DNA from 3 places in the Kineococcus halophytocola genome. Region 2 is predicted to be linked to each of the others. Evidence: riboswitches for the same ligand, from Rfam matches in the RefSeq annotation. Region 2 holds a riboswitch; each other region holds the start of a gene.
What was found. A riboswitch is a leader RNA that binds a small molecule or an ion and turns the genes downstream of it on or off. The one in region 2 is predicted to bind S-adenosylmethionine.

Region 1 (3,262 bases), on a different contig from region 2:
GGTCCGCGAAGCGCTCCGGCACCGCCCCCACGGCGACGGCGGTGTCGAGCACCTGGTCGTAGGCGGAGAACGAGGACGGGATCGACGCGTCGTGGGCGGGCAGCCCCAGGGCGTTGAGGCGGCGGACCGTGGCGGCCCGGACGGCGGCGAGCGCCGTCTCGGTCGCGGTGACGTCGGTGCGCCCGGCCCACAGCGCCTCGAGGGCCTTCTTGGTCTCGCGGTCGGGACCGATCCGGGGGTAGCCGAGGATCGTCGCGGTCCACGCCGGGTCGTCGTCCGTCGGGTTCTGGCTCATCGGGTGACTCCTCCTGCCGCGCGGGCGCGGCGTTCGGTGGGGCGGGTCAGGTCGAGGTGGTCGAGCAGGTCCAGGACGGGCTCGACCGCGTTGAAGGTGTAGAGGTGCAGGCCGGGTGCCCCGGCGTCCAGCAGGTCGCGGGCCAGGCCCGAGGAGAAGGCGGTGGCCGCGCGGCGACGGTCGCGGACGTCGCCGGTGCCCAGGGCCGCGAGCAGCGCCCGCGGGACGGGGACGCCGGTGAGTTCGCCGATCCGCGCCAGCCGGCGGGCCTCGTGGGTCACGGCGAGCCCGGGCAGCAGGGGCATCGTGACGCCCGCGGCGCGGGCGCGGGCCACGAAACCGGCGTACTCCCGGGCGGACCAGCCGACCTGGCAGACGGCGAACCGTGCCCCGGCGTCCTGCTTGGCGCGCAGGACGGCGAGCTCGTGCTCGTCGCGGTCCCGGGGGAACGCGGCGACGGCGAGGCTGAGCGGGGGGACGTCGACGGGGAGACGCCCGCCCCGCAGCGCGAGGCGACGCCGGTCGGCCACCTGCAGGAGTTCGACGAGGTCGCGGGCCGTCGGAACCCCGTCGGGGTGGGGGGAGAACTCCCCCGCCCCGGCCGGCGGGTCCCCGCGCAGGGCGAGGACGTTGCGGACCCCCGCGTCGAAGAACTCGCACGCCAGGTCGACGACCTCGCGGCGCGAGGAGCCCACGCACGTCAGGTGCGCCATGGCCGGGACCGCCGTGGAACTCAGGACGTGGGCCAGCAGGTCCCGGCTCGGGCCCCGCGTGACCCCGGCCGCCCCGAACGTCACCGACACGAAGTCCGGGCTGGTGCCCAGCAGGTCGGACAGCCTGCGCCACAGCGCATCACGGCCGTCCGGAGTCCTCGGCGGGAAGAGTTCGAAACTGAGCGTCGGCCGCCCCGCCGCGCCGGCGACGAGGGGGGCGAGCGTCATCGTGCGGGTCCTGCGCCGGGAGGCGGGCAGGGTTCGACATCGGTGTTGCGCATCACGTGCTCCATCGGCCTGGCGTTAGCACCCTCGCCCGGGCTCGGGGGGTTGCTGCGGCGTCGTCGAGCCAGGACTCTCAGCCGCTCTGGATGGTGTTCCCCGACCATAGGGTGCTCCGGCTGCCCTCCACAAGTGGTCCCGGGCCGGTCACCCGGGCGGCGCACGGGGGGTTTCAGCCGCGCCGCCGACGTGCCGATGTTGATCCGGCCGCCACCTCGTGGCAGGCTCCTCCCAGGTCATGAGCGCCAGCGACAAGCCCCGGCTCGCTGGCCGGCAACCCTCCTCCGCGGTGGGGTGCCCCGGGTGACGACCTGGCCGGTTCCGTGGTGGAGCCGGCAAGCGCGGACCTCGCCGGGGTGCCCCGGCCCCCGGTGGGGTCCCCTCCCCCAGGAGTTCCGCGTGAGCACCAGCACCCTCTCCCCCGCCCGTCCCCCCTGCCCGGTCCCGTCCGGCCACGCGGTCGGTGCGCTGCTGCCCGTCGTCGGCGCCGACACGGTGGTCCCCCTGGCCACCGGCGGCACGACGACCTACGTGAACCTCGACAACGCGGCGAGCACCCCCGCCCTGCGCGCCGTCGCCGACCGGGTCGCGCAGGTGCTGCCGCACTACGCGAGCGTCCACCGGGGTGCCGGGTACCTCTCCCGCGTCAGCACGGCCCTGTTCGAGCAGGCCCGCGGGGAGGTCGGCCGGTTCGCGGGGGCCCGGCCCGAGGACCTGGTCGTCTTCACGCGCAGCACGACCGACGCCCTGGACCTGCTCGCACGGGCCGTGCCCCCGGGGGCCCGCGTGCTCGTGGCCGACGTCGAGCACCACGCGAACCTGCTGCCCTGGCAGCGGTCGGCGCGGACCACGGTCGTGCGCGGCGGCGCCGACGCGGAGGAGACGACCGCGCTGCTGGAGGCCGAGCTGGCCGCCGGCCGCTACGGCCTGCTCGCCGTCGCCGGGGCGTCGAACGTCACGGGCGAGGTGCTGCCGCTGCGGCGGCTGGCCCGCGCCGCCCACGACGCCGGGGCACGCATCGCGGTGGACGGCGCCCAGCTCCTGCCGCACCGGCGGGTGGACGTCGGCCGGGACGGGATCGACTACCTGGCCCTGTCCGGGCACAAGCTCTACGCCCCGTTCGGCAGCGGCGCGCTCGTCGGCCGCCGCGACTGGCTGGACGCGGCCGATCCGTACCTGGCCGGTGGCGGTGCCACGCTGGACGTGCGCCACGACGGCGTGCGGTGGGCGACGGGTCCCGACCGGCACGAGGCGGGCTCCCCCAACGTCGTCGGCGCGGTGGCGCTGGCGCAGGCCTGCCTGACGCTGGGGGCGTTGCCGCCCGGCGCGCTGGAGGCGCACGAGGCGGCGCTGCGAGCCCGCCTCGTCGACGGGCTGGAGGCGCTGCCCGGGGTGCAGGTCGTCCGGCCGCACCCGCAGGACGCCGTCGGGGTCGTGACCCTCACCGTGCCCGGCCGGTCCGTGTCCGAGGTCGCGGCCTACCTGTCCGCCGAGCACGGCACCGGGGTGCGGGACGGCCGCTTCTGCGCGCACCGCTTCGCGGACGCCCTGGGCCTGGCCGAGGGGGGCCTGCGCGTCTCGACGGGCGTCGGCACGTCGTCCGCCGACGTGGACCGGCTGCTGCGGGCGCTGCGGCAGTTCCTCACGACCGGCCCGGCCCTGCGGTACGGCGTCGTCGACGGGTGCTGGGGGCCGCTGTCGGACCCCCGCCCGGCCCCGGCGGCCTACCTCGCCGCCGACGCACCCGCGTCCCGGTGAGTTCCGCGGGCGTCGCGGTCAGGCCAGCGGCCCGCTGCTCGGGCGCGGGCCGTCCCCCGTGCGGGGGGCCTCCTGCGCGAGCAGCGCGTGCAGCTCGGACTCGAACTCGGCCCAGCTCAGCTCACCGGGACCGGGTCCGAGGTCGTGACCGTCGTCGCGGACGAGGTCCGCGGGTGCCCACGGGAACCCCCACTGGCCGTGCCCGGCCAGCGTG
Region 2 (3,262 bases):
GAACTGCTGGAAGATCATCCCGATCTTCGAGCGGGCCGCCCGGAGTTCCCCCTCGGACAACGTCGTGAGGTCCTGCCCGGCGACCAGGACGCTGCCCGACGTCGGCTTCTCCAGCGCGTTGAGCAACCGGACGAGGGTCGACTTCCCGGCTCCCGAGTAGCCGATGACCGCGAGGACCTCGCCGGTCTCGACCTCCAGCGAAACGGCGTCGACCGCCGTGACGGTGGAACCGTCACGACGGTCGAAGCTCTTGCTGACGTCCGTCAGCGAGATGAGAGCCGTCACTTGTCCGCGGCAGCCTTCGCGTCGGCCTCGACCTTCGTCGTCTCCGCCTGCAGGTCCGCCGCCGGGACGTCCTGGACGACCGCGCCCGGGTTCTCCTCCAGGAAGACCTCCTGCACGGCCGGGTCGTGCCACAGCGCGGCCAGGTCCAGGTACGTCTGGTTGCCGACGTCGGCCTTGCGGGCCGTGAAGATGTTCACGTACGGCGCCGCGGCGGGGGACGACGGGTCGTCCTTGACGATGATGTCCTCGACCGGCAGGCCCGCCTTGGTGGCGTAGTTGTTGTTCACGATCGCGGCGGCCACGGACCCGGACTGCAGGGCGCTCGCGGTCTGGTCCGCGGCGACGGTGGTCACCTGGACCTTGGACGACTCGATGTCGTTCGTCTTGGAGAACGCCGTGCCGCCGTCCTTCAGCGTGACCAGACCGGCCTGCTGCAGGACCAGGAGGCCACGGGCCTCGTTGATCGCGTCGTTCGGGATCGCGACCTTGGCGTCGGCGGGGAGTTCGGCGACGGACTTCGCCGTCAGGGAGTACAGCGGCAGCGGGTACACGGCGGTGGCGCCGATGGGCTGCAGGTCGTCGCCCGCGGTCGCGTTGTAGTTCGCGAGGTACTGGATGTGCTGGAACTGGTTGAGGTCCAGCTGGTCCTGCGACAGCGCCGGGTTCGGCTGGGTGTAGTCGGAGAAGTTGATCAGCTCGACGTCGACGTCGTACCTGGACTTGGCGAGCTCGACGTAGGGCGTCCAGTACTTCAGGGACTTGTCGGCGACGCCGATCTTCACCGTCGTCGGTCCGGTGCCACCGGCGGCGCTCGTGCTGGTGCTGTCGTCCCGGGTACCCAGGACGACGGCGACGACCACGACGATCGCGACGACGACGGCGGCGACCACACCGATGAGCAGGCCGCGGCGCTTGGGCTTGTCGGGCAGGGCGGGGGTGTTGGACACGGGATCACTCCGGGAGTCGTTCGGCGGGCGCGCGGCTCGCAGCACCCCGTGCTCGACGGTGTCCGTTGATCCGCGCTTGCCGGACGGGGACGTCCGGCCAGGTCCTCACCTGGGGCACCCCACCGCGGGGGAGGGTTGCCGGACAACGAGCCAGGGCTTGCCGTTGTCACTCATGACCTGCCGCAACGGTAGCACCGGTGACGCGGTGCCCGGGCCGGGCGCGGCGACCGGCCCGCTCAGCCCGCGGCCGCCTCCCGCGCCCGGTCCAGGGCGTCGGCGACGGCCAGGTACCCGAGGGCGGCGTCGGCCAGGACGTCTCCCCGCTTGGCCGGCGACCCCGGCGACCAGCGCTTGTCGTCGTACTCCACGGCGCTGCGGCGCAACGCCTCCCGGCTCACGCGCAGTTCCCGCCCGAGGCGCTCGACGAGTTCGCCCGGTGCGGGGGCCGCCGGTCGCAGCGCGGCCCCGTCCCCGGCGCGCAGCTGCACGAGCACGTCGTGGTCCAGGCCGTCGTGCTCGGTCCAGAACCGCACGGGCCGGTCCACGACGTGGTTCCACACCGGCGCCTGCGCCGACCGGAACCACAGCACCACCGGTCTGGTCTCCAGCCCGGAGGCGGCCAGCCAGTGCCCGCCCGCCGGTGGCCGGGTGCCGGCGGCGCTGTCCTCCTCGGCCGCGTTCGTCACCAGCGCCACCTGGACGGCGTCGGCGTCCGGCAGGTCGTCGCGGCGGGGCCCGAGCAGCGCGCCGAACACCCACGCCTCGCTCACGCGCAGCCGCACGATCCCGGCGGGCTGACGGCTCACGTGCGCGCAGCGGTCGGCGACGTCCTCGAGGGTCCGCAGGGCGGTGGTCCACTTCACGGACCCCAGTGTGGGAGAGGTTGCGGGTCGGGCCGGGACCGGGCCTAAGCTGCGCCGGTGGATTCGACCGAGCTGAGGGCCCTGCAGAAGCCGTTGAAGGACTCCTACCGGGAGGACCCGGCCAAGGCGCTGGTGCCGGCCAAGGCCGTCGCCGTGCTCGACGGGCAGTCCATCGGCGTCTCGGTCGACGGCTTCGCCGGGACGACCCGCGCGGGCCTGCACCCCGCCGCCGGTGGGGACGGCACCGAGGCGTGCTCGGCCGACATGCTCTGCGAGGCCGTCGCCGCGTGCGCCGGGGTGACCCTGCGCAGCGTCGCGACCGCCATGGGCGTCGAGCTGCGCAACGCCTCCGTGACCGCCGAGGCGCACTGGGACGCCCGCGGCACCCTGGGCGTGGCCCGGGAGGTGCCCGTCGGCATCACCGACGTGACCATCACCTTCGACTTCACCTCCGACGCCGACGAGGCGACCGAGCAGAAGATGATCACGCTGGCCGAGCGCTACTGCGTCATCGCCCAGACCCTGCAGACCCCGCCGAAGGTCACCGTCCAGCGCGCCTGACGCCCCCCGGTCCCGGATCGTCGACGCGCAGGGCCGGACCCGCCGGCCCACCGCGTCGACGGTCCCACCCCCGCGGGCCGCTGGCTACGATCAGGGCGTGAGGACCCGATCCGCGCCGCCGGCCCCGCCCGCGCGCGAATCGCTCGCCGACTCCGTCCACGCCTCGTTGCTGGCCTGGCTCATGGACGGCAACGCCGCGCCGGGGCAGGCCCTGAGCATCGACGGCCTCGCCCGCACGCTCGGCGTCTCCCCGACCCCGGTGCGCGAGGCGATGGCGCGCATCGAGTCCACGGGCCTGGTCGAACGGGTCGCCATGCGCGGCTACCGCGTCGCGGGGCTGCTCTCGCGCGAGGAGGTCGACCAGCTCATGGACGCCCGCCTGCTGCTGGAGTGCCACAACGTCGCCGCGGCCGCCGCCCGCGTCGACGAGGCCCTCCTGGCGGAGCTGGCGGACACGGTGCGGCGCATGACGTGCGCCCCCACGGGGCCGTCCTTCGTCGACTACCAGGACTACCACCGCGCCGACCACGAGTTCCACCGCCTCGTGAACCGCGCGGGCGGCAACGGGTTCCTCGCCGACGCCTTCGAGGGGCTGAACGGTCAGCT
Region 3 (3,262 bases), on a different contig from region 2:
GCGCTCGGCGACCCGGGCGTCCCGCTGGCCGAGGCCGTGGGGCGCGTCGTGGAGTTCCACGCCGCGCGCGGGCTGACCCCGCTCATCGCGGTGGCCCACCCCGACGGCGGGCTGGGCGAAGGCACCGAGCTCGTCGACCTGCTGGCCGCCGGTGGGTGGACCGTCCGCACGCCGACGGCGGTGCTCACGGCCGCGACCGACGACCTGCCCGGGGCGGCCGAGGTCCCGCTGCCGGCGGGGATGCGCGTCGAGACGGCGCCCGAGCCCGACGCCGCGTGGCTGGCCCGGTACCACGACCAGGGGCTGCCCACGGTGCCCGGGGCCGGCCGACGGATCCTCGTCTCGGCCGACGAGCAGGTGTTCGTGAAGGTCCTGGACGGGGGCACCACCGTGGCCATCGCCCGGGGGTCGCTGTCACCGGGGTGGGCGGGGGTGACGGCGGTGGAGACGCTGCCCTCGCACCGTCGCCGCGGCCTGGGCCGGCGGGTGCTGGCCGAGGTCGCCGACTGGGCCCGCGCCCGCGGGGCCGCCTCGACGTACCTGCAGGTGCAGGGCGACAACGCGGCCGCGCGGGCGCTGTACGCGGGGGCCGGGTTCACCGTCCACCACGCCTACCACTACCGGGTGGCCCCGCAGCGCTGAGCGGGCTACCGCCGGGACTCCTGCGCCCGCACCGCGGCCGGGTCGACCGAGGCGTGGGTGCCGATGTCCCAGACGAAGGGCGGCTCGGTCCCGTTGACCGAGAAGTCCCCCACGATCCGCTGCTTGTAGATCACCGGGTTGTGCGAGGCGACGGTGCGCGCGTTGCGCCAGTGCCGGTCCAGGTCCCGGGCCCGCGAGGTCCCCGAGGCGCCCAGGGTGTTGAACAGCAGGGTCGCCGCGCGCGGCACGGACTCCGAGAGCACGACCTGCGCCTGCGCCGTGCGGATCTCCGCGAGCACGTTCGCCTCGCGGTCGGCGGCCGTGCCGGGGAGGTGGGCCGTGTCGGCGGCGGCCTGGACGGCCTGGGCGGCGGCGCGCACGAGGGCGCGCGCGGTGAAGGCCGTGGCGGAGATCTCCCCGACGACCGACAGCACCTGCGCGTCGTTCCGCACCAGCGGCGCCAGGCCGTGGGTGTAGCTGCGCGTGCGGGCCCGCACCTGGGCCCCGGTGTCGCGCTCGACGGCGGCGGCGATGCCGGCCTGCACGGCGAGCAGGACGAGCTGGTAGAGCGCGGTCTGGTAGCGGAAGCGCTCGGTGAAGGGGGCGACGTCGGCGGGGTCGACCTCGACGTCGTCCAGGACGAGCGTGCCGGTGCCGGTGAGCTGCTGCCCGAAGCCGTCCCAGTCGTCCGAGACGCTCACGCCCTCGGCGTGGACCGGCACGAGGGCGGTGACGACCTCGAACCCGCCGTCGAGCCCGTCGGCACCCGTGGCGCGGCGGGCGGTGGCGTCGGTCCAGTCCGCGAAGATCGTGCCGGTCGTGTAGTACTTGCGGCCGCTGACGCTGGTCCGCCCGTCCCGCGTGGTGACGACCGTCTGCTGCTCGCCGGTGACGCCGTCTCCGACCTCGCTCCAGGCGTTGCCGACGAGCTCACCGCGGGCGATGCGCTCCACCCAGCGCGCGCGGTGCTCCCCCGGCGGCAGGCTCAGCACCTGCTCCACCCAGGCGATGTGCCCGCGGAACACCTGCGGCAGCGCGGAGTCGGCGGTGGCGAGGTCGACGAGGAGGTCGGTGAACTCGACGAGGTCGAGCCCCTCCCCGCCCTCGGCGACGGGCAGGCGCAACCGCCCGAACCCGGCGGCGAGCAGCTCGCGCACCTGCGCGCGGGGCAGCTCGTGGTCCTGCTCGCGGGCGACGACGCCCTCGGCGATCCGGGCGAACAGCGGGGCGAACCGCTCGGCGGGGCGGGTCGTGGGCAGCGTGTCGGGGGCCAGCTCGCTGGTGGTCACAGGGTCTCTCCTCGGTCGCGGACGCGGCGGCGCCCGGGCGGGGGGCCGGCCGGTGCGGGGACCGTTCGTCCTTACCCGTGCCGGAGCACCAGGGTCAGGTCGTCACCCGGGGCACCCCACGACGAGGAGGGTTGCCGGCCAGCGAGCCGGGGCTTCGCGCTGGCGCTCATGACCTGGGAGCAGGAAACCAGACGCAGCCGGTGCCGATCAAGGGTGGCGCGCACGACCGGCCCCGGGACGCCGAACGGGAGCGGTGCCCCCAGCCCCCCGGGTGCACCGCTCCCGTGCCCGCTCGCGACGGCCGCCCCCGGAGCCGGCCTGCCGGCCCGGTGCCGTCGCGAGGTCCTGCGTCGCGACCGGGACTCCCCTCCTGCCGTCCCGGTCGCGACGGGTCTCAGACCCGCCGGTCGGCGGGGTCGCGCAGGTCGATCACTCGCGGTGCCACCTGCGGCACGGCCGACGCGTGCTCGGCCTGGGCGGCCTCGAGCACGTCGGTGATCTCGTGACCGATGAGCTCGTGGCGCTCCAGCAGCGCGTCGCGCAGCGCCTCGACGAGGTGGCGGTGGCGGCCGAGCAGCTCGCGGACGGCCTCCTTCTGCTCGCTCAGCAGGTTCTCCACCAGGCGGCGGCCCTCGGCGTCGCCCAGGACGCGGGCGACGAGGTTGCCGTCGGCGAAGGCGCCCTGCTGGACGGCCGCGAAGGAGACCAGCGTGCCCGCCATCCCGGCCGAGCCGACCATCTGCGCCGCGACCGACGTCGCCGACTGCAGGTCCCCGGCGGGGCCGGTGGAGACGTCGCCGAAGAACAGCTCCTCGGCCACCTGCCCGCCGAACGCGATCTTGATCATGCCGGCGAGCTCGGTGCGCGAGCGGGTGTAGACGTCCTCGGCGTCGCCGTGGGCGAGCAGGCCCAGGGCGCTGGCGCGCTTGACGATGGTGAGGATCTCCAGGCGCCGCTGCGGGGCCACCAGCCAGGCGACGGCGGCGTGCCCGGCCTCGTGGGTGGCGATGAGCCGCGCCTCGTGGTCGGTGTAGGCGACGGGCTGGCCGAGCCCGACCTCGGTGACGAGGCGGGCGTGCTCGAGGTCGGCCCAGTCCATGCCGTCACCGCCGCGGCGGACCGCGTTGACGAGGGCCTCGTCGAGCAGGTTCTCGATCATCACCGGCGAGTAGCCGTTGGTGATGCCGGCCAGCGCGTCGCGCCGCTCGGCGTCGTCCAGGGCGGCCTCGTGGGCCTTGCGGGCCAGGAAGTGGTCGACGAGCTGGCGGCGGCCGGTCTTGTCGGGCAGGCCGAAGCTCATGCGGCGGTCGAAGCGGCCCGGGCGCAGCAGC

Region 1: linked by a shared signal. The riboswitch ahead of AB2L27_RS11015 (aminotransferase class V-fold PLP-dependent enzyme) and the one ahead of AB2L27_RS12995 (MetQ/NlpA family ABC transporter substrate-binding protein) in region 2 are both predicted to bind S-adenosylmethionine.
Region 3: linked by a shared signal. The riboswitch ahead of AB2L27_RS07745 (acyl-CoA dehydrogenase family protein) and the one ahead of AB2L27_RS12995 (MetQ/NlpA family ABC transporter substrate-binding protein) in region 2 are both predicted to bind S-adenosylmethionine.

What each region holds. Positions count from the first base shown of each region.
Region 1 covers NZ_JBGFTU010000011.1:33,882-37,143, forward strand. Annotated here, with positions in the region: gene metE (5-methyltetrahydropteroyltriglutamate--homocysteine S-methyltransferase) at 1-295, opposite strand, end outside; gene AB2L27_RS11010 (methylenetetrahydrofolate reductase) at 292-1,236, opposite strand; SAM riboswitch class I at 1,295-1,386, opposite strand; SAM riboswitch class IV at 1,525-1,638, shown strand; gene AB2L27_RS11015 (aminotransferase class V-fold PLP-dependent enzyme) at 1,690-3,048, shown strand; gene AB2L27_RS11020 (hypothetical protein) at 3,067-3,262, opposite strand, start outside.
Region 2 covers NZ_JBGFTU010000014.1:22,149-25,410, forward strand. Annotated here, with positions in the region: gene AB2L27_RS12990 (methionine ABC transporter ATP-binding protein) at 1-285, opposite strand, end outside; gene AB2L27_RS12995 (MetQ/NlpA family ABC transporter substrate-binding protein) at 282-1,232, opposite strand; SAM riboswitch class IV at 1,300-1,410, opposite strand; gene AB2L27_RS13000 (DUF7711 family protein) at 1,469-2,095, opposite strand; gene AB2L27_RS13005 (OsmC family protein) at 2,153-2,656, shown strand; gene AB2L27_RS13010 (GntR family transcriptional regulator) at 2,754-3,262, shown strand, end outside.
Region 3 covers NZ_JBGFTU010000007.1:107,889-111,150, reverse strand. Annotated here, with positions in the region: gene AB2L27_RS07750 (GNAT family N-acetyltransferase) at 1-642, shown strand, start outside; gene AB2L27_RS07745 (acyl-CoA dehydrogenase family protein) at 648-1,931, opposite strand; SAM riboswitch class IV at 1,994-2,105, opposite strand; gene AB2L27_RS07740 (AAA family ATPase) at 2,326-3,262, opposite strand, start outside.